Regions from separate parts of the Priestia sp. P1_B12_1 genome, predicted to be linked through region 2. Evidence: riboswitches for the same ligand, from Rfam matches in the RefSeq annotation. Region 2 holds a riboswitch; each other region holds the start of a gene.
The links. Region 2 has a riboswitch for cobalamin ahead of metE (5-methyltetrahydropteroyltriglutamate--homocysteine S-methyltransferase). Riboswitches for the same ligand answer to the same signal wherever they lie in the genome.
Positions count from the first base shown of each region.

Region 1: another riboswitch for cobalamin. It lies ahead of AC1D0Y_RS22360 (HoxN/HupN/NixA family nickel/cobalt transporter); the one in region 2 lies ahead of metE (5-methyltetrahydropteroyltriglutamate--homocysteine S-methyltransferase).
Region 3: another riboswitch for cobalamin. It lies ahead of AC1D0Y_RS20165 (cobyric acid synthase); the one in region 2 lies ahead of metE (5-methyltetrahydropteroyltriglutamate--homocysteine S-methyltransferase).
Region 4: another riboswitch for cobalamin. It lies ahead of AC1D0Y_RS05585 (ribonucleoside-diphosphate reductase subunit alpha); the one in region 2 lies ahead of metE (5-methyltetrahydropteroyltriglutamate--homocysteine S-methyltransferase).

Region 1 covers NZ_JBFTZR010000008.1:62,608-68,712, reverse strand. Annotated here, with positions in the region: gene AC1D0Y_RS22375 (type 1 glutamine amidotransferase domain-containing protein) at 1-156, opposite strand, end outside; gene AC1D0Y_RS22370 (DoxX family protein) at 462-884, shown strand; gene AC1D0Y_RS22365 (M20 family metallopeptidase) at 954-2,084, opposite strand; gene AC1D0Y_RS22360 (HoxN/HupN/NixA family nickel/cobalt transporter) at 2,347-3,144, opposite strand; cobalamin riboswitch at 3,278-3,460, opposite strand; gene AC1D0Y_RS22355 (organic hydroperoxide resistance protein) at 3,566-3,985, opposite strand; gene AC1D0Y_RS22350 (undecaprenyl-diphosphatase) at 4,139-4,732, opposite strand; gene AC1D0Y_RS22345 (response regulator transcription factor) at 4,886-5,617, shown strand; gene AC1D0Y_RS22340 (HAMP domain-containing sensor histidine kinase) at 5,621-6,105, shown strand, end outside.
Region 2 covers NZ_JBFTZR010000004.1:152,518-158,622, forward strand. Annotated here, with positions in the region: gene AC1D0Y_RS15505 (sugar porter family MFS transporter) at 1-895, shown strand, start outside; gene AC1D0Y_RS15510 (metallophosphoesterase family protein) at 1,153-2,028, shown strand; gene AC1D0Y_RS15515 (hypothetical protein) at 2,561-2,812, shown strand; SAM riboswitch class I at 2,893-3,003, shown strand; cobalamin riboswitch at 3,083-3,275, shown strand; gene metE (5-methyltetrahydropteroyltriglutamate--homocysteine S-methyltransferase) at 3,425-5,719, shown strand; gene AC1D0Y_RS15525 (acetate uptake transporter) at 5,862-6,105, shown strand, end outside.
Region 3 covers NZ_JBFTZR010000006.1:195,384-201,488, forward strand. Annotated here, with positions in the region: gene AC1D0Y_RS20155 (APC family permease) at 1-703, shown strand, start outside; gene AC1D0Y_RS20160 (YdcF family protein) at 761-1,324, opposite strand; cobalamin riboswitch at 1,472-1,651, shown strand; gene AC1D0Y_RS20165 (cobyric acid synthase) at 1,744-3,270, shown strand; gene AC1D0Y_RS20170 (FecCD family ABC transporter permease) at 3,477-4,535, shown strand; gene AC1D0Y_RS20175 (ABC transporter ATP-binding protein) at 4,532-5,815, shown strand; gene AC1D0Y_RS20180 (hypothetical protein) at 5,833-6,105, opposite strand, start outside.
Region 4 covers NZ_JBFTZR010000001.1:1,073,794-1,079,898, forward strand. Annotated here, with positions in the region: gene AC1D0Y_RS05580 (ribonucleotide-diphosphate reductase subunit beta) at 1-846, opposite strand, end outside; gene AC1D0Y_RS05585 (ribonucleoside-diphosphate reductase subunit alpha) at 863-3,106, opposite strand; cobalamin riboswitch at 3,240-3,425, opposite strand; gene menC (o-succinylbenzoate synthase) at 3,705-4,808, opposite strand; gene AC1D0Y_RS05595 (o-succinylbenzoate--CoA ligase) at 4,812-6,105, opposite strand, start outside.

The sequences.
Region 1 (6,105 bases), on a different contig from region 2:
AACACCGTATTTCCCCATGTACGTTTCGTTTGCTTTTTCTCCAACTAAATGTACTTCTGCTCCTTCTTCTCGAAGACGCATCACTGGATACCATAGTTCTAGATCTTCAAAGTCTGCACTAACAAGCGCAATGACTCTTTTATTTTCTAAGCGCATCGTAACACCTCCGCCATCAGTATAGCATGTTGGAGAATAAGATTGAAAATAAGGGACTAAATTATACATAATTAAAGGATTTTTCAAGTGCCCTTCAGAAAATTTTTGTATGCCAAATGGTCTAATTTTATATTTTTACTTGACTGAGGACAAACATCACACTACAATGTGTAGTGTGATGTTCATAATGTTGTAAAATTATCCAAATCAGAAAGACTTTCTGATTTAATTGCTACATTTCTTTTTTCAGGCTTTTACACTACATAATGTAGTGTTTTTCAAATACACTTAAAGGAGGAAGTAAAGTGAATAAAAACGTTGAAATTGGTTCACTTATTATTCGTTTAGTATTAGGTTTTACATTTTTAGTGCACGGCTTTCAAAAATGGCAAGGCGGGATTGAAAATACAGTAGGGTTCTTCGATAGCTTAGGAATCCCTGGTTTCATGGCATATATTGTTGCAACCATTGAACTTGTAGGTGGGGTTCTTATTATTCTTGGTCTAGCAACAAGAGTCGTAGCTGCTTTATTTGTGGCAGTTATGCTTGGCGCCATTTTTACAGCCAAGCTTAAAAGCGGATTTGTTGGCGGGTTTGAGTTTGATATTGCCTTAATTGCCATGTCTGCTCACTTATTTCTTGCAGGAAGCCAGTTCCTTGCTCTTGATGCAGTGGTATTCAAAAAGAAAGAAACTGCCTTTTCTCTTCAAGAAGAAAGCAGTAAATAAAAAAAGAAAGCTTATACTCTCCCAATATAAGCTCTCAGATTAGTCCCCGCCGTTTGAGGCGGGCTTTTTTTATATTTGCAGCAGCAAATTCGCAAATAAAGAAGAACGCTCGGATAACGTATCAATTTGAATATGTTCATATTCCGCATGTATTCCTTTTCCGCATGCTCCTAGCCCATCCAACGTGGGAACGCCAATGGCCGCTGTAAAATTGCCATCACTTCCTCCTCCAACAGCTGCTTCTTCTAATTTCATACCCAGTTTGGCCGCGATTGACTGAGCGCATTCAAATAACTCTTCCGTTTGTTTAGACTTGACCATCGGAGGACGATTCATGCCTCCCGTTACTTCGAGCTTAATCCCTTTTAAAATGGGTGTTAAATTCAAAATAATATCCGTCATGCGTTTTGCTTCTTCTTCTGTAGAAACACGTAAATCCACGTGCGCTTCTGCATATTCCGGCACTACATTTGTACCGCTGCCTCCCGTAAATGTCCCAACGTTCACCGTTGTACCTTTTTCATAATCTGTTAAGCTCTGCAAGAAAATCACTTGGCGCGCCAGCTCTTCAATCGCATTGATTCCTTCTTTGTGGTGATTACCCGCGTGTGCTGCTCGTCCCCATACTTTCACGGTAAAAATTCCCGCTCCTTTGCGCGACGTTTTTAACGCACCTGAACCCGCCACCGCCGGTTCCGCTACTAGCACTGCTTCACTTCTTTGCGCTTCTTCTTCAATGTATTTTTTAGAAGAAATTGACCCAATCTCTTCATCCGAATTGCAGAAAAACACAATTTTTTTATCCAGCGGTAAGCCAAGCTCTTGAATCGCTTTAATCGCCCATATAGATTGTACAATGCCGCCTTTCATGTCTAAAATTCCCGGACCGTACAGCTTGTTTCCCTCTGTTCTTAGACTCAGCCTTCCCTTTTCCCACACCGTGTCAAAGTGACCGATGATTAAAAGCTGCTTTTCTCCTTCTCCAATCGTAAATTTCAAGTGGTTTCCTACTTCTTTTTCTTCTATGATTTCGTACCCTACCCCTAAACGCTTTTGAAACAGCTGCGTTAAATACTTTCCACACTGATCTACTAACTCTTTACTGTAGGACGGTGATTCTTTTTTCACAAATCCCACTAAATCTTCGAGCATCTCTTGTTCGTGTTCTTTTAAATAACTAAACACGCTTTGTTCTACCATTACCTGACTCAAATCAATTCCTCCTCTAGAAAACCCCTGCTGCTTGCATTAAATGCTTTTATTTATCGTACGTATAACTATGTTCTACGTTTCACATAACGACCTTAAATTATCCTTAATTATAATGGTTTTCAGACAATTTTCCATCCTTTAAATACAGATAATACTTTAACTTATTCATAACCGACCGAAAATAGCCATAAACTTCAACAAATTCATACAAAAAAGCTTCAATCTTCAACAGATTAAAGCTTTCATTTGACTAATTGACATTTATTTTAATATTTTTCCCTTTTGACTTCACACTCACAAAAACAAACATAGACACTAAGAAAATAAACAGAATAACGCCAACCATTTCAAAGTTTACTTCGGCCCATGGGTTAAAGAAAGTGAATGCTAAATAGAACGACACACCATACGCGAGGACAACAATAACCCAGCCCATCAAGCGGGAAGCAGATTGCCCAAACTTACTCGATTCATTCACCATTTTATGTACAATCATTGAATCGATTGTATCTGTGAGCATCATACCAAACATAAATACTAGTCCTAATAAAAGCGGCGTATACTTGCCTGCGTTCCCTACAGCTAGAGACCACACGGCCGTTTGGCTGACCGTTTCGGCTGCTAAAGCGAACAATGCCCCTACAAGAATAATTAAAAAAGGATTCGTTGTTCCTTTTGCGATTTTCGGAATAAACTTCCCTTTTAATCCGCTCAGCTGAAACTCTTCTTCTTTATTTTTAGTTCGAAGCAAATGATATGTGTTTAATGTTCCAATCAGAAAGAGAGAGATAATGGATACCCAAGATGCAAAATGATCGAAATATGATGGAAACGTAAAATTCTTCATCACCACGCCCAGCACCCCGGCCGTGACGGCCACCATTCCTCCATGACCTAGTGAAAACAGCGTTCCGACCCACGGGGCAAAACGGCTGCCCATTCGCCAATTATATCGGGTCTGGCCGTCAATAAAAGCTAAGTGATCTGCATCCAATCCGTGCCTGATTCCTAATAAAAAGACAAGTAAAAAAACTGATAAACCTTCCATTTCCTACACTCCTTTTTTTAAAATAAAACGTAAAAAAGCCTCAATTCTATAGAAATTGAGGACGTGTCGGCATATGAAAATAAACAGCAATTGCTCACTGCGTACCTTGATACACCGCCTCTTTCCTAGAAGAGTCAAGTGTACAGAATAGGTAGGTCTCCTGGCTTGAGATCATCATTTTCTACCGTCTTCCCCATTTTGAGTGACGATAAGATAGAAAACTCCCTGCTTACAGTGGCTGGACCGCTCGAGATTTGCACTCGATTCCCTGTTACCTCTTACGCTATGTAAGAGCACCTAAACTGTGCGAATGATTCATTTTCTTCCTCATTATACTAGTACCGCTTACAAATGAATAGAGAAAATTCAAATAAAAAAGCCCTGCTAAGCTTTACATGCTTAGCAGGGCTTTTTAAAGCAATTAAGCTACTTCTACCGTTACGTCTACGTTGCCGCTGATTGCTTTTGAATACGGGCAGTATGAGTGAGCTAGGTCTACGTATTTTTTCGCTGTTTCTAAATCTAAGCCTTCAATATGAGCTTCAAGCGCTACTCCAATTTTCACTCCTTGATCAGCTTTATCAGGAAGCAGCTGAACAGTAGCTTTTACTTCACTGCTTTTGATTTCTACGTTATGTTTTTTCAACATAAATTCTAACGCGCTGTTGAAACAGGCACTGTATCCAGCTGCAAACAGCTGCTCTGGGTTTGTTGCTGTTGTTGCTTCTCCACCAAGCGCTGGAGGTGTTGCAACGTCTAAGTTAAAGATGTTATCTAAAGAGTGAACTTCTCCTGTTCTTCCACCTGTGTTAACGACTGTTGTTTCATATAAAGCTTTCATGTATAAACCTCTCCTCTTTTTCATTAATTTTATTAAAAATTTTTTATTTATCGTTTCTGTAATTTAATTGTACACAATTTAATTTTAAAAAACAAGTATTAAATACATTAAAAATTTCCCAATAAAAAAAAGCCGCGTATTTGCGACTTTTTCTTAATAATATTGAGACTGTTCGTCATAAGCTGATTTTCGAAAAATAGACAAGTTGGTAATAGCTCTCATCAGTTTCGTATTAAAAATAACATAATGAATGAACAGCGCCAGCACGCAGCCTAGAACGGCTCCTGTTAACACATCGAATGGATAATGAACGCCAACCCATACGCGTGAAAAGGCAATGAGTACGCCCATGACAACCCACATGCGCCCTGAACGTTTGAAATGCAGCCAAATGGTAAAAGTGATAACTAATGCAGATGTAGCATGATCGCTTGGAAATGAAGAATTTGCGGCGTGATCAATAAGCTGATTCACGTGGTGAGAGATAAACGGACGATCTCGATAAGCAAATAAACTAATCACTTTATTGATAATGACTCCTGTGGCACAAGCACACAAAGCTTGAAATGCTACAACACGGCTGCCGTTTTTATTAATAAGTAAAAACAAGCCGAGTAAAACGATAAGTACATACTGGGCATAATCTGCAAAGAATACCATCAGCGAATCTAGAGGCTTTACGTGTGAGGCATACTGATTCACCGCGTGGAAGATGGTATAATCTACTGAATTAATAGCTGATAACATAATCGAAATCCTTTCTTATTTTTAAATGTCATTAGCTATCTTATCAGTTTCTTGAGAAAATGAACATTATTTCTCGGGCTATTATTGATATATTTAGTCAAATAACTATTGATTTCCCTGTCATTTATACACCTCCAATCTCTCCGTGCTATAATGTACGCAACTATACATAGACACAAGGGGGAATTTTTGTTGAGTAAAGGCAGAATTTTAATTGTAGAAGATGAGCGCAAAATTGCTCGTTTAATTCAGCTCGAGCTTGAACATGAAGGGTACGAAACGGGCATGGCTTACACGGGAACAGAAGGATTGGCAGAGTTTCAAGAACACGATTGGGATTTGCTGCTTTTAGATGTGATGCTTCCTGAACTGAGCGGACTCGAAGTACTTCGTCGCATTCGAGCAAATGATGATCAAACGCCCGTTATCTTATTAACAGCTCGAGACGCCCTTCCTGATAAGGTAAGCGGACTGGATTTAGGAGCAAACGACTATATTACAAAGCCTTTTCAAATTGAAGAGCTTTTTGCACGCATTCGCGTATGGCTTCGCCATCCTGCATCAACATCGCCTGCTGAACAAGAAACAGCCACTCTGCAACTAGGCAATTTAGTCGTTAACGAAAAAACGCGAGAAGTCACGCGTGAAAATGAAGCTATTGAGCTGACTCCTAAAGAATATGATTTGCTTGTCTATATGCTTCAAAACAAAAATCAAGTGTTGAGCTTTGAACAGCTTCTTACAAACGTTTGGGGATTTGATTATTACGGAGACACAAATATTGTATACGTATACATTCGTTATTTACGTAAAAAGATTGATGCTTCATTTTCAACTCCTTACATTCAAACAGTGCGCGGCGTTGGCTACATGCTGAAGGAGTAGCTTATGAAACTACAAACAAAGATTATTCTTACATCAACTGCGCTGCTTTTTATTTTATTAGTAATTGCAAACAGTTCGATTTACTTCATTTTCAAGAAGACCATGGAAGACAACGCAATTGAACGTTTGCAAGCAGAAACAAGCAATGTAACAAATGGGCTAAAGCAAACGAGTGCGACGGTTAAACAAGCCAACTTGCTTCGTGCCTATTTGCCTCCTAACGGAATGATTCGTATTTTACCCAAATTCGGCAGTCCTTTAGTTGTATCCGTTACGGATCAAACGAAAGAGCTTCAGGACTTACCTTATTCCTATTATTCAAATGAACAAACAAGCATCAAAGAAGATGACGGCCATCTATACGCGATTTCACACACCCCTGTCATTTGGACGAACGGTGAAGTTGTTTCTTTGGAAGTCACGGAACAACTGGCAGATGTGGAACAATCTCTGCAGACATTAAAATTTATCTTGCTCATTGCCTCTCT
Region 2 (6,105 bases):
GCGATTAATGCTCGGCAGCGCCGGTATTTTCGCAATTGTATTATGCATCGGTATGATCAAGCTTCCAGAGTCGCCTCGCTACTTAATTAAAAATGGAATGCCAGATAAAGCGCGTGAAGTGCTGCGTACGCTTCGCCGCTCAACAGCTGAAGTGGAAGCTGAAGTGTCTGAAATTGAAAGCGTAGCTGTTCATGAACAATCAGGCATTAAACAGCTGTTTCATAAAAAGTTTCGTCTAGCTTTAATTATCGGCGTCGGAATGGCAACTTTTCAGCAGATTCAAGGCTCCAACTCAATTGTTTATTATGCAACAAGCATTGCTCGTCAAGTTGGTTTAGCGCCGCAGGTAGCTGCTGGTTTTACGGTTATCGTTGGGGTAATCTTTGTCGTGACAACACTTATTTTTCTGCAGTTTGTTGATAGATTCAACCGCCGTACCATTCTTACGATTGGCGGCGCGGGTATGGCTCTTTCCTTTTTCACACCAGCTATTCTAGGAGCGTTAGGGGTTAATGAAGTCGTTGTTAACTGGGTTACGTTAATTGCTCTTTGCTGCTTTATCCTTTGCTATGCGTTTTCTTGGGCGCCGCTTACGTGGATCATTGTAGGAGAAATTTTCCCGCTTTCTGTACGCGGAATCGGTGCTGGGATTTCATCTGCTTTTAACTGGACTGGATCGCTGGCAGTAGGGCTTGTGTTCCCAATTTTAGCTGATCAGTTTAGTTTGGGCGTTATCTTTTCAACGTTCGGGATCATTTGTATTCTCGGTTTATTCTTCATACGTTTTGTAGTGGTTGAAACAAAAGGACGCAGCCTAGAGCAAATTGAAACAGACATGGCAGCTCGTTCTGGAAGAAGCTCTGTACCTCCAGTTGAGCGTAATAAATATGTTTAATTGTCGTAAATGTTTTAAAAAAAGAACCCTTTGCTATCCCAGCAAGGGGTTCTTTTTTAGATTTGTAGGATTCTAGCTTTTATGTGGTCCTATCAGTGCTTAACAAAATAAAAGGATAGATAGGCTATGGAAACTAATTTAAATGTGCGTTCTGCTTACAAGAGGGTAGTGACCTTCATCAACAAATTCTCATATAAATAAGTAAGCTTGTTTACTTTTAACTAACTTTATTTATTAATAGGGGGATTAACTAGTTGATGAATTTGACGCTTCATGAACGTTCTGAAAAGTTATTAAAGCAAAGAATTAAACAATTAAATCCGAGAGATCCATTTAACTTTATTTTTATGGGAGACAGCAGAGGTGACGGACCAAACGATGATTGTTTCACGATGAGCGGTGAATTTGAGCTTGTGTTAAAAAAGGCGGTGGAATTGAACCCGCTGTTCATTATTCATGGGGGAGACACCGTCTATACAGGTAAAAAAGAGTATTTGGAGCATTTTGTTAAGGTTGTTGAAAAAATCGCACCAAACATTCCTATGTTTGTATGCGTAGGGAATCATGATGAACTGTACCTTGATGAAAGCAATCTTGAAAACTTCAGAGCCACTATCGGAAAAGTACACTGGGTCATTGATATTCCTGTCTTCAACTTCCGGTGCATCGCATTAAATAATGTCATCAGTCCCAAGAATAAAATATATGGATTTACAGATAGAGAGCTGAATTATTTAGAGCAGCAGCTGGAGGATGCTCCTCGTAACACCGTTGTAGCGATGCATGCGCAGCCAAATATTGGCCGGTGGACAAACCTTGAAGGGTTTCCTGTAACGACTCCTCAAAGTCAAGAATTTTTTGATTTAATTCAAGAACACCGCGTGAAAAAAGTGTTAGTCAGCCACGTGCATGCGTATGACGAGCAGTTTATTAGAAAAAACAGAAACGGGTCGTTTACGCTTGGAAGAGGCACTGATTTTGTATTGTCAGGAGGCGCGGGTGCTCCCCTTGATTTTGAGCCGCCTTTAATTTTAAATAATTATAATTTTACGCAGTTTTTTGTAAGCAGGTACGACATTTTAGGACCTCTTCTTTGGAAGGATTTTGGACGACCTCGAAGAAATTGTTTGTGAAAACAAGAAAATAGAAAGCTAGGTTCAAAAAAAGAGGCTGGGACAAAAGGATTTTAGACGAAGTGAAAAAAGGACCATTGATCAAGATGTTTGATTAGTGGTTTGTTTTTTTTGTTAAGGTAAGCGTAGGTTTCATGTGTATAGGTCTTTCTAGCAGGTGATTGGAGGACAAGACGAAGGCTCCCGAGGAAAGTGAAGTCTTGTACGGAAATCAACTGCGGTGTCACAAGCGATTCAGCTCATGTATCCCATTTGCCTTTAGATTGAATTCATTTTGTTATGTCTCAACCTCTTTTGGGAAAATGTGCATAACTCTTAACGAAACCTTGTAGCAGAAGGCTCAGTCAAACGTTATAATAGATAATGAATGATGATATATTCTCTATATTTGTCATATATTTGTATTACATATGTAATTAAAGAAAAACATTCACTTGATATACTGTTTAATGACTTAACTTTATCTTGAAATTTACAGTGAAATGCCTGCTTATAGAGGCTCAGAACATACACAGCAAATGGAGGAGCAATCATGGCAAACGAAAAGATGCAAGAAGGACTTGATCGTTTTATCAAGGAAGATTTAAATGACCTTTTAGGTAGACTGTTCCCCCTAATGGACCGGGAGTGTGCCGAAGAAAAAAGAAAGCTTATCGAAACAGCGGTAGAGTACATTTATTCGTCAGGATATCACCAAGGAGCGAAAGATTTAATCGAAACACATCGAAAAGATGATTACAAATTGTTAAGGCAAAAATTAGCGTCAACGCCTCCTGAAAACTAATTTTTTTGAAATTTCTTTTGACAACATAAATGTAAGGTGTTAAGATGACTCTACATTCAAAATATTATAAACAATTAAAACTCTTATTGAGAGAGGCGGAGGGACTGGCCCTGTGAAGCCCGGCAACCATTTAACAATTTTGTTAAAAAGGTGCTACATCCTGCAAAGCGTACAGCTTTGAAAAATAAGAGAGGATTCCATAGATACTATGCCTCTCTATTCATGATAGAGAGGCTTTTTATTTTATGTGAATATATTTTGAATGAACAATTTTATAAAAATGCATCAGGTGCTGTGTGTGTAACGAATGTACGCAGCTTAAAAGGGAAGACCGGTGAAAAGCCGGCGCGGTCCCGCCACTGTAATGGGGAGCAACTTATTAACCACTGTTTCATGTTGAAATGGGAAGGGATAAGAAGCGATGAACCTAAGTCAGGAGACCTGCCTGTTGTATGCACTTAAGCTCTACGGGATATAGAGAGGAGTGAGGAATACGTGTTGAGAAAAACAGGCTATCTCAACTTTAGTTAAGTATGCGTATCATCTCTCTTTTCATTTCGAAAAGAGAGATTTTTTAGTTTACCGATAAAAAATATACAGGGAGTGGAAAAAATGAGCAGTGTAAAAAGTTCAAACTTAGGTTATCCAAGAATTGGTGAAAAACGAGAATGGAAAAAAGCGCTTGAGCAGTTTTGGGCAGGAAAGCTAGAGAAAGATATCTTTCTTCAGGAGATTGAAGCTCTTCGTCTAGGGCATCTAAAAAAACAGCGTGACGCAGGAATTGAATTAATTCCAGTCGGCGATTTCAGTTTATACGATCACGTGCTAGATACAGCGACTATGTTTGGTCTAGTGCCAAAGCGCTTTGATTATGACGGAGGACCGGTATCGCTTGAAACGTATTTTGACATCGCCCGAGGAACAAAAGGTGCGGTAGCCTCTACGATGACAAAATGGTTTAACACAAATTATCACTACATCGTACCAGAGCTTGAGGAATGTACGCCGTCTCTTATAGAAAATCGCCCGCTTCAGTTTTACAAAGAAGCAAAACAGAAGCTGAATATGGAAGGCAAGCCCGTGATTTTAGGTCCAGTAACATTTGTAAAGCTGTCAAAAGGATATAAAAAAAATGAGTTTAAAGAAATAGTTGAACAATTTGTTCCTCTGTATGCGACTATTTTAGCGGAGCTGCAGGCAGAAGGAGTAGAGTGGGTACAGATAGATGAGCCGGTTTTAGCTACAACGCTATCAAAAGAAGACCTGGCGCTTTACACAGAAGTCTATCAAACTTTGAAGGAAGCGGCACCGAATGTAAAAGTCATTTTGCAAACGTATTTTGACAGCGTTGATCACTACAAAGAAGTTGTGTCTCTTCCTGTTGAAGGAATTGGTTTAGACTTTGTGCATGACCGAGGCCAAAATCTCACTGCGCTTAATAAATATGGTTTTCCAACTGATAAAGTGCTGGCAGCAGGAGTGATTGACGGACGAAACATTTGGCGTGAAAATTTGGACGAACAGCTTTCAACGATCAGTGAAATTGAAGAAGCCGTATCAAAAGAACGTTTGATTCTGCAGCCTTCATCAAGTTTATTACATGTTCCCGTCACGGTGGAAAATGAAGAGACGATTGATCCAGTATTGAAAAATGCGCTCTCTTTTGCAGATGAAAAGCTAAAGGAAATCACGCTTTTAGCAAAAGCAGTGCAGCAAGGAAAAGAAGCAATAGAAGAAGAAATAAGCGTAAACAAGCAGGCAATTCAAGCATTAAATGGATCATCTTTTCGAAATCATCAAGACGTGCAAAAAGAGCTGAAGCAGCTGCACAGCTATAAAGCAGAGCGACAAGCGCCGTTTGACGTACGTCAGCGCGTTCAGCAAGAAGCTTTTCAACTGCCGCTTCTTCCAACGACAACGATTGGAAGCTTTCCGCAAACAAAAGAAGTGCGAAAAGAGCGTCTAAAATGGCGTAAAGGCGAGTTAAGCGATGAAGCATATGAAGCGTACATTAACGAGGAAATAAAAAAATGGATTGAAATTCAAGAAAACATCGGCTTAGATGTCCTTGTGCACGGAGAGTTTGAGCGTACGGACATGGTCGAATACTTCGGTGAGAAATTAGGAGGCTTTCAGTTTACGAAGTTTGGCTGGGTGCAATCTTACGGTTCTCGCTGCGTGAAGCCGCCGCTTATTTACGGAGATGTATCGTACGAGCAGGCGATGACGATCAAAGAAACGGTCTACGCACAGTCTTTAACCAATAAGCCGGTTAAAGGAATGCTGACGGGTCCGATTACGATTTTAAACTGGTCGTTTGTGCGTGATGATATCCCGCGCTACGACGTGGCAAATCAAATTGCGCTTGCTCTTAGAAAAGAAGTAGAAGCACTTGAAAGTCAGGGCATTTCAATGATTCAAGTAGATGAACCTGCGCTGCGTGAAGGACTGCCGTTAAAACGAGAAAACTGGGACAGCTACTTAAATGCTGCGGTGTATGCATTTAAACTAGCGACGGTATCGGTGCAAAACGAGACGCAAATTCACACGCATATGTGCTATTCGGAATTCGAAGAAATTATTGATGCGATTAAAGCGCTGGATGCCGACGTGATTTCTATTGAAACGTCTAAAAGCCACGGTGAATTAATTTATGCGTTTGAAAAACATACGTACAATCAAGGAATTGGACTTGGCGTATATGATATTCACAGCCCGCGCGTACCGAAGCTTGAAGAGCTTCAGCGAAACATTGACCGCGCTCTGCAGGTACTTGATCCTGCATTATTTTGGATTAATCCCGACTGCGGCCTTAAAACAAGAGGAATCAGCGAGACGGTTGAAGCTTTAAAAGTGATGGTTGAGTCTGCAAAACAAACCAGAAAAAATTTATTACAAAACGTTTAATAATAAGAAAGTAAAGACCAAGCAGTGTAACCGCTACACTGCTTGGTCTTATGGGATTTTAAAAGGCCAAAAATATCCATTGACACTTCCCGTACATTTTTGTATCTTTTTAAAGGTGTTTTTAAAATCAGGGAGGTACAACATGAGTAACAACAGCACGCAGCACGTTAAAATTGTAACAGGGGATCCATCAGCGCTAGGTCTATTCGGACTTGCCATGGTGACACTTGTTGCATCGTTTCAAAAGCTTGGGGTAACCGATGGTGTTTCATTGGTATTGCCATGGGCGGTTTTTTTAGGCGGAATAGGACAGTTAATCGCGTCTATGCAAGATTTCAAACATAATAATACCTTCGGCGCAACTGCTTTTGGTGCCTTCGGGTTAT
Region 3 (6,105 bases), on a different contig from region 2:
TGGCTGGTTAGTAACGCTTGTTATTTTTGATGCTATTTTATCACCAGGCGGTAACGGGAACATCTTCATGAATACAACTTCTCGTTTAGTTTATGCTTGGTCTCGTAATGGAACATTATTTAAACGTTTCTCAAAAGTAGATAAGAAAACAGGAATTCCACGTGCGTCACTATGGCTATCATTTGGAATGTCCGTATTCTGGACACTGCCATTTCCTTCTTGGGAAGCGCTAGTAAACGTATGTTCAGTGGCACTTATTCTGTCTTATGCGATTGCGCCAATTTCAGCTGCTGCATTCAGAGTAAATGCAAAAGACCTTAAAAAACCTTTTAAATTAAAAGGCATGAGCGTTATTGCTCCTGTTTCATTTATTTTCTGTTCATACATCGTATATTGGTCAGGGTGGACGACAATTTCTTGGCTGCTAGGATCACAGCTTCTAATGGTTGTTATCTACGTAGCGTTTAAGAAATACGTACCAACTGACGTTGTAAAATTTGCACAGCAGCTTAAATCTGCTTGGTGGCTAGTTGCTTATTATATTATTATGCTTGTTATCTCTTATCTAGGTTCATTTGGTGGAGGACAAGGTGTGCTAAGCAACCCGCTTGACTTAATTTTAATTGCTCTTGTTTCACTCGGTATTTTCTACTGGGCGAAATACACAGGTTTACCAAAAGCAGTTATCGATACAGATGATTAATAAAAAACACGGCATGAATTCATGCCGTGTTTTTTATTTGTAGAGTACTTACTCTATTTATTTATCAAACAGCCATGTTTTTAAAATAGCAGCATACTCACGAAAGTAGGCTTGAAGTTTAATTGAATTTGGTGTTTTTGCACCTAAAGGATAAACGTCAAAGCCTTGACGTTTGGCAATAATAGAGGCGCGAAATAAATGAAAATCACTGCTAACAAGCACGACTTTTTTGTGTTGAATATCAACTTTCTGTTTAGTAAAAGTGAAATTCTCAAAAGTAGAAGTTGACTGATCTTCTTTTATAATTCGATTCTTTTTAATTCCTTCTTTTCGCAGAAAACGATAGGCTGCTTCTGCTTCAGAAATTTCTTCATCAGATCCTTTTCCGCCCGTTACGATAACTTTTGTCTGTTGATTTGCTTGTAAATAAGATAAAGCCGTCTTTACTCGTTCTTTTAAACTAGGAGACATTTGATCACCATCTACTTTAGAACCTAAAACGAGCACATAATCCGCGTTTTGTGGAACAGACTTGTGAGCAGTTTGATACATACAAAAAGATATGATTGCTATATAAAGAACAAACACGCTGATAAAGACATAAATGATTTTTTTCTTCAACTGTGAGCACCTTCCTAGCTATTCCATAAGATGTTTGGAAAATAATTGTTATTATAGCATACGAGACCCAAATAAGTATAAACACAGTAATATATAATAATAGAAGAAAATCGTTATTGTGAATGGTTATAAAATTCGTTACAATAAAGAATAAATGATTTTAAAAGTGCCTCTAAGGAGGATAATAGGGAAATCGGTGTAAATCCGGTGCAGCCCCCGCTACTGTAAATGTGGATGAACCTGCAAAGACCCACTAGTCAAACTAGGAAGGGTGCAGAAGTAAAATGAAGCATAAGCCAGGAGACCTGCTTTTAAAAACCCCTTATTTTTCGGTGGGAGAAATAAGTCAAGACAATGTGTTAATGAGCGCATGACCAAACCTTGACTTTTACAGTTAAGGTTTTTTTATGTGGTAGGGAGTGGAAAAAGTGAAAAAAGGAAAACCGCTTATGATTCAAGGAACGCACTCAGACGCTGGAAAAAGCATGATTGCTACAGCATTTTGCCGTATTTTTAAAGAAGACGGCTATCAAACTGCACCGTTTAAATCGCAAAATATGGCGCTTAATTCATACATTACAATGGATGGAAAAGAAATTGGCAGAGCGCAAGGAATTCAAGCAGAAGCGGCTGGAGTAGAAGCAACAACCAATATGAATCCTATTTTAATTAAACCAACTCGTGATCATGAATCTCAAATAGTTGTTCACGGAAAACCGCTACGTAATATGTTTGCTTTTCAGTATCGGCAAGAATTTTTTAATGAAGGTTTGAACGTTATCACGGAAGCTTATAAAGAGCTTGCCAATCATTATGATCGAATTGTGATTGAAGGCGCTGGAAGTCCTGCTGAAGTCAATTTGAACGATCGGGAACTCGTAAATATGCGCGTTGCAAAAATAGCAGAAGCGCCTGTTGTGTTAGTAGGAGATATTGATAAAGGTGGCGTTTTCGCGAGCCTAGTCGGTACTCTTCAATTGCTTCCAGATGAACACAAGTCTAGAGTTATCGGGGTGTTAATTAATAAATTCCGAGGAGATTTAGAACTTTTAAAACCAGGGTTGAAGTGGTTTGAAGAATACACGGGTGTTCCGGTTCTAGGAGTTATTCCTTATATGAACAACGTGGAAATTGACGCGGAAGATTCGTTATCACTCAGAAATTACTCAACGCTTGTGAATCCGTTAAAAGAAATTGATATTGCGGTTATCTCGTACCCGCGCATCTCAAACTTTACAGACATCGATCCTTTAAGCTTAGAAGAAGACTGTCACGTGAGGCTTGTAACCAAGCCGTCGCAATTAGGTACGCCTGATTTAATTGTTTTACCAGGAAGCAAAAATACGATTGAAGATGCTCAGTTTTTACAAGAAAGCGGCCTGGCTCTAGCCATTAATCAAGTTCTGAACACAACGAACGTTCACGTCATTGGCATCTGCGGAGGATATCAAATGCTAGGGGAGACAATTACAGACCCTGATGCAGTAGAATCTCGGATTGAATCCATTAAAGGGCTTGGCTTGCTTCCCGTGGAAACCGTTATGACAACCAGCAAAAAAACAGAAAGAGTTTCTGGATATGTCCAGTTAGAAAATGAAAGAGTTTTGATTGAAGGCTACGAAATTCATATGGGAAAGACGATTTCTAAGAGCACCACGGAAGCTTTTGCAGTGGTAGAGCATGAAAAAGAAGGAACGGTTAAAGACAACGTTATTGGCACGTATGTTCATGATGTGTTTCATAACGATGCTTTGCGCAGAGCTTTGCTTAATCAAATTCGTAAACATAAAAAATTGCCGCCTATTACGGACACATTCAACAGTCGCCTGCAAAAAGAGGAGTCTTTTTCAAAAGCAGCAGCATATGTGAGAGAAGCCGTAGATATGGAAAAGCTATATGAGTTAATAGACAACTATAAAAGCCCGGAGCAAACACAAAAAGTATAGCTTGTAGAGGCTTTCGCTTGTTTTTTTACCGAGAACTTTAGTACGCTATTCTATGTTGCCTAAGTTCAACAGTCTAGCACTCGTAACAAAGAAAAGATGATTGTTTCCAACTTAATGCATGGTGGAAGCATGGTTTATGGACAGGAAAATGAATGGTTAATGTAATGTAAAACATCACGCCTCGTTTCCTAGAGGAGCTGAACGTATTGATTTTTAAACGTATTTTTTTAAACAAAGCATCTATTTTATACATAGTCAGTTTATTTATTGTATGTACTTCGGTAATTATGGCCGTATTTATTGGTACAGTTTCGTTAACCGTAGGAGATACAATCAAAATTATTCTTGGTCACCTTACCGGGCTATCCTTATATCACGGTCCGGAAAACATGGATTTAATCATTTGGCAAATTCGTTTTCCAAGAGTACTGGTGGCATTTTTAGTAGGAGCTTCGCTTTCAATAGCAGGGGCTGCCTTTCAAGGGCTATTAAGAAACTCGCTTGCTGATCCTTATACGATCGGGGTTTCCTCAGGTGCAACCCTTGGCTCTGTCATGGCAATTTATTTTCATTGGAGTATTTTTGGTTTGTCTATCTTCACGCTGCCTGTAGTCGGCATTGTATCTGGTTTTATTACTCTTCTTTTAGTTTTTGGTATTACGAAACTCGCAAGCGGCAATTTGGCCAATGAAACCATCATCTTAGCGGGGATTATTTTATCATCCTTTATGAGCGCACTTATTTCATTAATTGTGGCTCTTTCTCCCGAAGAAGATGTAAGGCAGGTTTTATATTGGCTAATGGGAAGCGTATCAATGAGAGGATGGTCTCATATTCAAATTTTAGGGCCGTTCTTTTTGATCGGTACAATTATGCTGTTGTTACATGTAAAAGAGCTGAACGGCTTAGCATTTGGCGATCAATCTGCTCAGTTTATGGGAATAGACGTAAAGAAGAAAAAAAGAATGATTTTAATAGGTGCATCCGTATTAACAGGAGCTGCGGTATCAGTATCTGGGGCAATTGGATTTGTTGGCTTAGTTATCCCCCACGTAGTGCGTCTCGTAGCGGGAGCTAATCATAAGCATGTACTGCCGCTTTCTATTTTAATTGGAGGAAGTTATTTGGTTTTAGCAGATTTATTTGCACGAACGATATTAGAACCTCGTGAACTGCCTATTGGAGTCGTAACCGCCTTAATTGGTTCGCCGATTTTTACCCTGCTCCTTGTAAAAGAACGTATGCGGAAGAGAGGAATATCATGATTGAACTATATAATGTGACAGGAGGATACGATAAGCAGCAGCCGACCGTTCGTGACATCACGTTCACCGTAGACAAAGGTTCTTTTGTCGCTTTACTAGGACCAAATGGAAGCGGGAAAACAACGCTTATTCGTTTAATTATGAATGTATTAACCATTCAATCAGGAGAAGTGAAGGTGGAAGGAAAGTCAGTGAAGGCTTATTCACCAAAACAACTGGCGCAAAAAGTTGCAGTCATGACGCAAGAAAATCAAATTGGGCTAGAATTTACGGTTCAAGAAATTGTTTCACTTGGACGTTACCCTTATCAGGCAAAAGGATTGTTTAGCACTGTATCAGCACAGGATGAAGAAGTGGTGGAAAGCGTGATGAAATTAACAAACGTTTGGCACTATAGAAATCATACTTTTCAATCGTTAAGCGGTGGAGAAAAACAGCGGGTTTTACTGGCTAAAGCACTAGCGCAAGAACCTGACTACTTACTTCTTGATGAACCAACGAATCACTTAGATGTAAAACATACAATGGAACTGCTTCAGCTGTTAAAAACTTTACAGCAGGAAATGAGCTTAACGGTCCTGGCCATCTTGCATGATCTCAACATCGCCTCGCTGTTTGCAGATAATGCTGTGTTACTGAAAGATGGAAGAGTAGAAGAAACCGGGATGGATGCCATTTTTCAGGATGCAGCTACGTTAAAAAGAGTATATGGCGTTGATTTGCACGTATTTCACCATCCCGCTGTGAATAAGCAACAAATTGCTTTTGTGCCGCCGTATCAATATCCAGAGACGGACTTCGATGAGTTGTATCAGTTGCAAAAGGAACCGGGCAAGCTATGTTTATCCTTTATTCGTCCTTTGAGAACTCTTTCACTGGGTTCCAATGAAACAGGTCTAGACTGGTGTCAAGAAATTGTTCAACAGCAAAGCAGCGCTAACGCGGCGTGGAAATCTGCGTCTTTATCTAGTCATGAAGTTCGCTTAAAAGACGATAAAGGTTACTCGTGGCTGGCTGTGCTGACACATGGACAAAAAGAAAACGAAGTAAATATTGTTCTGCTAACAAATGCGCTGCTTTCGGACGGGAACTTACTTCATGCTGCGATGAAGGTAATTGAGTACCGGGCTTTCTTAGGAAAAACAGGACGTATTGTTGTAGCATCATCTCATCATAAAGAAGAAAATCAAGAAGAAATTTCAGAGTTCTTGATGGGACGCCTCCAGAAAGAATTACAACTATTTATGGAAACAAAAATGACCGACAATTGCTTTAAATAAGCAGTAGCGGTCATTTTTTATTCCTCGGAGTGATCAGGCTTTTCTGTTTCACCTCCTGAACTCATCGTTGTCTCAGTTGTATGTTCATCAATCTTTTTTTCTTTTAGCTTAACAGAAAACAAGTCTTTGACTTCTTCATCCACTTGATCAGAGTCAGCGCTGTAAGTGGTACCGATGTTTAGGTGACCGGTCAGATCTTTAATACCTAGCTGCCCAAAATTATTACTAAGGTCAATTTTGTCTAACAATACTTTTTCGACCATGATTTTTTCAACAACAATGGACTGCTT
Region 4 (6,105 bases), on a different contig from region 2:
CTGCTGCAGTTCTTTCATCGTGATGCCGTCGAATTTTTCTCCGATAACAGATTCCGCCCATTCAATTTCAAGACGAGCTGCCTCTTGGAACGTTTCAACTACAAACGTTTCTAGCTCTTCCGTACGATAAGCTGGATTTTCATTTAGTACTTCCTTGAAAATCTTTTCAAATAACCCAACGTGAAGCTGTTCATCACGATTGATATAGTTAATCATCGTAGATGTCGCCACCATCTTTTGATTTCTCGCAAGATTATAGAAGAAAGCAAATCCGCTATAGAAGAAAAGGCCTTCTAAAATAACATCATATACCATAGACTTCAAAAAGTTTTCAACCGTTGCTTCTTCGCTAAATGCTTTATATCCGTTTGTAATAAAGTCATTTCGAGCGCGAAGCTTTTCGTCTGTGCGCCAGTATTCAAATACTTCATCTTGTTTTCCTTTTGGTACAAGACTTGATAAAACATATGAATACGAATGATTATGAACCACTTCTTGCTGCGCTAAAATAATCATTAGAGCATTAATCGAAGAATCGGTTACATAGTCAGCTACTTTGCTAGCATAATCTGATTGAATACTGTCCAGTAGCGCCAGCAAGCCAATAATTTTTAAAAAACTCTCTTGTTCGTCAGCCGTTAACTGAGGGAACTGCTTAATATCTTGACCCATATTAATTTCAAACGGCGTCCAGAAGTTAGCTAGCATACGCTTGTATTTAGGGAACGCCCATGAAAATCGGACGTCATCCCAGTTTAGAATATTTGAGCTCTTGCCGTTGATGATTCCTGTCGAACGGTTCGGAGCTGTTTCGTTCATTAATTCTCGTTTTAACATGCTTGTCATCAATTATTCACTCCTTTTAACTATGACAGCTTTCACATTCTTCAATGACTTCACTTGATGTTGAACGTACGTAGTAGGTCGTTTTTAACTTTTCTTTCCATGCCGTCATATGAAGATCCAGCAGCTCTTTTGCTCGGATATCATTTTGCACATATAAATTGAATGAAATGGATTGATCAATATGGCGCTGGCGCTTGGCGTTTTGCTTAATGCTCCAGTGCTGATCAATTAAATAAACGGACTTATAATACCAGTTTGTTGCTGGTGATAAATCCGGTGCCGTCACCGGGATTTTATAGTTTTTCTTTTCCTCTGAATAAAACTTACGGAAAATCGGATCAATACTTGCAGTAGAACCCGCGATAATAGATGTTGATGAATTAGGTGCTACAGCCATTAAGTAGCCATTTCTTATCCCATTGTTTTGAACTTCGTTACGCAGTTCACTCCACGCTTCGCTTGTGTATTTACGTGTTTCAAAATAAGCGCCTGACTCAAAATCTGAGCCTTTAAATAATGGATATGCACCTTTTTCTTTAGCTAAGTTCATGCTTGCCTGTACGGTTAAGTAAGCGATTTGCTCATACAATTCATCGCAATATGCTACCGCTTCATCTGTTTCCCATGCTATTTTCTTTAAGGCAAGCAAATGGTTCCAACCAAATGTGCCAAGCCCTACTGCGCGGTACTTTTGGTTTGTTAGTTTTGCTTGAAGTACCGGCAAATCATTTAACTCAATAACGTTATCAAGCATGCGTACTTGAATTGGAATTAAACGTTCAAGCACATCTTCAGTTACGGCTCTCGCTAAGTTGATAGAAGAAAGATTACATACAACAAAATCGCCCGGATTCTTTGTAATAATAATTTTTCCGTCTTCCGTAATTTCCTCTGTTACGACCGTTGTGCTTTGGTTTTGCGTAATTTCTGTACATAAGTTGCTGCAGTAGATCATGCCCTCGTGGCGGTTTTGATTAGCTCGGTTAACCGTATCACGATAGAACATATAAGGCGTCCCCGTTTCAAGCTGCGAAAGCATAATGCGCTTGAAGATTTCAATAGCAGGTACTGTCTCTCTTGAAAGCTGTTCATTATTTACACACTCAGCGTAACGAGTGCGGAACGAACCGCTGCCTTCTTCTTCATCATAAAAATCTTCTAACGAGTAGCCCATCAGCGTACGAACTTCGTGAGGATCGAATAAGTGCCAGTCTTCACGTGCTTCTACTTTTTCCATAAACAAATCTGGCAAACATACGCCAGTGAATAAATCATGCGTGCGCTGGCGTTCGTCACCATTGTTCAACCGCGCGTCTAAGAATGAAAAGATGTCTTTATGCCATACGTCTAAATATACGGCAATAGCCCCTTGTCGTTGACCTAGCTGATCGACACTTACAGCCGTATTATTTAGCTGTTTCATCCATGGAATTGTTCCTGATGATACGCCTTTAAAACCTTTTATATCACTTCCTCGGCTTCTAATATGACCGAGGTAGACACCAATTCCGCCTCCATTTTTACTAAGCGTGGCCAAATCTGTATTGCTATCATAAATACCGCGTAAGCTGTCATCAATCGTATCAATAAAGCAGCTAGATAGCTGTCCGTAGCTCTTTCCTGCGTTTGAAAGCGTTGGTGTGGCAACCGTCATATATAGACTAGAAAGCGCCCAGTACGCTTCTTTTACTAATGCTGTTCGATTTTCTTTCTTTTCTTGAGACATCAGCGTCATAGCAATGATAAGAAAACGTTCTTGCGGTAATTCGTATACGCGCTTATCATGTGATGTCGCTAAATAGCGATCTGCTAATGTCAACAATCCAATGTATGTAAATAAACGATCGCGTTCAGGAATAATGACTGAAGCAATTTCATTAATTTCTTCTTCTGTATATGTTTTTAATAGCTGTTTATTATAAATGCCGATTTTTGTTAGTTCTTGAATAAGCTGATAAAACGAACCGTACTTCTCTTTTTTATCATAACCTCGGTTGTCCGCTGCTTTTCGATATAGTTCGTTTAAGTAGACGTCTGCCGCTACGTACGTCCAATCTGGTTCTTCCATTGAAATACGCTCTAAGGCTGCTAAAATTAGGACGTTTGCAACCTTTTCGTCCGTCATATTTTCCTTTACTGTAACAGTTTGAATAACCTTTTCCTCATACAAAGAAAAATCAAGCTGCGTAAATTCATTTTTTAAACGTTCAATATATGCAGTTAATTCATGTAGAATTGTAGGCTTTAATGTATTCACCATAAATATGGCTCCTCTCTTCACTTCAAAATAAAAAATCGCTCACCGTACCTCGGTGAGCGAATAGAACGAAGATAGAAGAAGACACTAAGTCTTTTCTCAATCCTCGCTCTACCCTCTCACCTCCCGAAGAAGATAAAACGACATAAAAAAGGCAGGTCTCCTGACTTATGCTTCTTTTTACTTTAAGGCCTTCCCATGATGTTTACTCACAGTGGATCTCCTTATTTCATCAGCATTCACAGTTGCGGGGACAGCTTTGGATTTTCACCAAATTCCCTTTTAAGTCTTTTTATCAGACACCTTTTTCACTGGAAAACACAAAATATAGTATTTTATTATCGATTTCAAAACAACATATTGTGTTATGTTATAAACACATTATATAGGACAACTTAGAAAACTATCAACCTATTTTCAAAAATAATTTTGTTTTTTACGATAAAACTCTTCGACTTTTTTCATCAAACTATTCCATCATAACATGTTTTGACACGCTTGATGGAACAATGTGCTCTTTTTAAAAAATTTGTCCTATTTTTCTACTAAACATTAACAACCTCAATAAAAAAAACCGTTTTACATAAAAAACGGTTTTTAATTATTGGTATTCTTTTTCAAATGCTGTGATTGTTTTGATAAAGTTTTTATCGATATCGTATCCTATCCCCGGTTTTCCCTTCACCTTTATTACTCCAGCTTCTACCTCTACTTCGGGCTTAATAATATCTTTTTCCCAATAGCGAGATGACGCAGAAATATCACCTGGTATCGTGAAAGAAGGCAATGTCGCAAGGGCGATGTTATGAGCTCTTGAAATCCCGGCTTCTAACATTCCGCCAACCCAAAGTCTTACACCATACTGGGCGCACAAATCATGAATTTGCTTTGCTACGGACATTCCGCCAACTCGACCGATTTTCACATTGATAATCTTACAGCTTCTTTGTTCAATTGCATGACGTGCATCTTCATAGCTCACAATACTTTCATCTAAGCAAATTGGCGTCTGCATTTGCTTTTGTAACAATCGATGATCAAGGATATCATCAGAACTTAACGGCTGTTCGATCATCATTAAATTCAATTCATCTAGTTTCTTCAATGAATCACTATCGCTTAACGTATAGGCTGAATTGGCATCAGCCATAAGAGGAATGCTTGGAAATTCATCTCGAATTTGTTTCAGTAGCTCATAGTCAGCACCCGGCTTAATTTTCACTTTAAAGCGCTTATAGCCATCTTTCATGTAAGTCTTTATTTGTTCTTTCATTATGGAAATATCATTTAAGCCAACTACCACTCCAGCTTCTACAGCAGACCTTACTCCTCCAATTACTTCAGATAACGGTTTGTTCTGCCGCTTTGCATACAAATCCCATACAGCACAGTCTAAAGCTGCTTTAGCCATGTTATTTCGCTTTAGAGGTTTGAATAACTTTTGAACATCCTCTGGTTTTTGAAGCTGCTGATGAAGAAGCGAGGGAATTAAAAAATCGTCTAACATATGAAAACACGTCTGAATCGTTTCTTCCGTATACCAAGGAGATGAAAAAGCAACTACTTCTCCCCACCCTGTAAATCCTTGTTCATCTTCTACTTCAAGCAAAATCAATTCTCGATCCTGCACTGTACCATAGCTTGTTGAAAAAGGAGAAAGAAGCTTCATGTCAATTTTATAAAGATGTACTTTTTTTATAATCATCGATTAGCTCCCTTTCTGTATGAACGATGATAGCTTCCGGCGTATGATTTTATTAGAAGCCGTTCGCGGCAGCTCCTCTACTCGAACGAAATACTTTGGAAGTTTGTACTTTGCTAAAAATTGTTGAATGTGTAAAGATAATTCTTCATCTGAAACGTCTTCGTTTACAACAACACATGCAGCTGGCACTTGTCCCCATTTTTCGTCAGCTACTCCCGTTACACCGGCCTCTTTAACAGCGGGATGCTTCAACAAAACATTTTCAATTTCAGCTGGATATACATTTTCTCCACCTGAAATAATAAGGTCTGAACGTCTGTCTAACACATATAGAAAGCCTTCTTCATCCACTTTCCCGATGTCTCCTGTATAGAACCAGCCTTGTTGAATTGCTTTTTCAGTAGCTTCAGGTTTATTTAAATATCCTTTTGTAACATTTGGACCTTTAACAATAATTTCTCCTGCTTCGCTGGTCTCATTTCCTTTTTCATCTACAATTTTCATTGCACATGGAAATAATGGTTTACCTGCTGATCCCAGTTTTCGCAAACTATCTTCAGGTGAAAGCGTAACGAACTGTGAAGATGTTTCTGTCATTCCATACGTTTGATAAACAGGAATTTCTTTACTCACACAAGCTTCTAAAATAGTAAGCGGTGCAGGTCCTCCTCCTAAAAGCATGCATCGAAACGTATGCGGATATTTCCGTTCCCCTAACTCATCGAGCATGTTGGACAGCATGGAAGTGACAACCGAAATAATCGTTACCCCTTTGTTTTCAATCGCTTCATTTACTGCTCTTGCTTCAAACCGTTCTTCTAAAATGATTTTCATTCCGTAAAAGACGCTCCGCATTAAAATAGATAAGCCGCTAATATGAAACAAAGGAACCGCTATAAGCCAGCAGTCTTTTTCATTTAATCCTAAATTAAGCGCTGAGCCAACGGAACTCCACCAGTGATTTCCATATGTCTGCAGCACTCCTTTTGGATGACCTGTTGTTCCAGACGTATACATAATGGTGAATGTGTCCTCGAGATTCCACGTTTTTTGAAAACCTGTTTCTGCTTCTGGAGAACTTTTTAAAGCAGGTAAAGTAAGCTGAGTAATGGAACTTTGGAATTCTCTCATTAAAAATGTTTCATCCGCAATAAGCAACGACACGTTTGCATCTGTTAGCTGATAATTAATTTCTTCATTTGTCAAACGCGTGTTGACGAGCAGCAACCGGGCGCCAATATAAGAAACCGCATGTAAAATCTCAATAAACTCCACTCTATTTTTCATGTATAAAGCA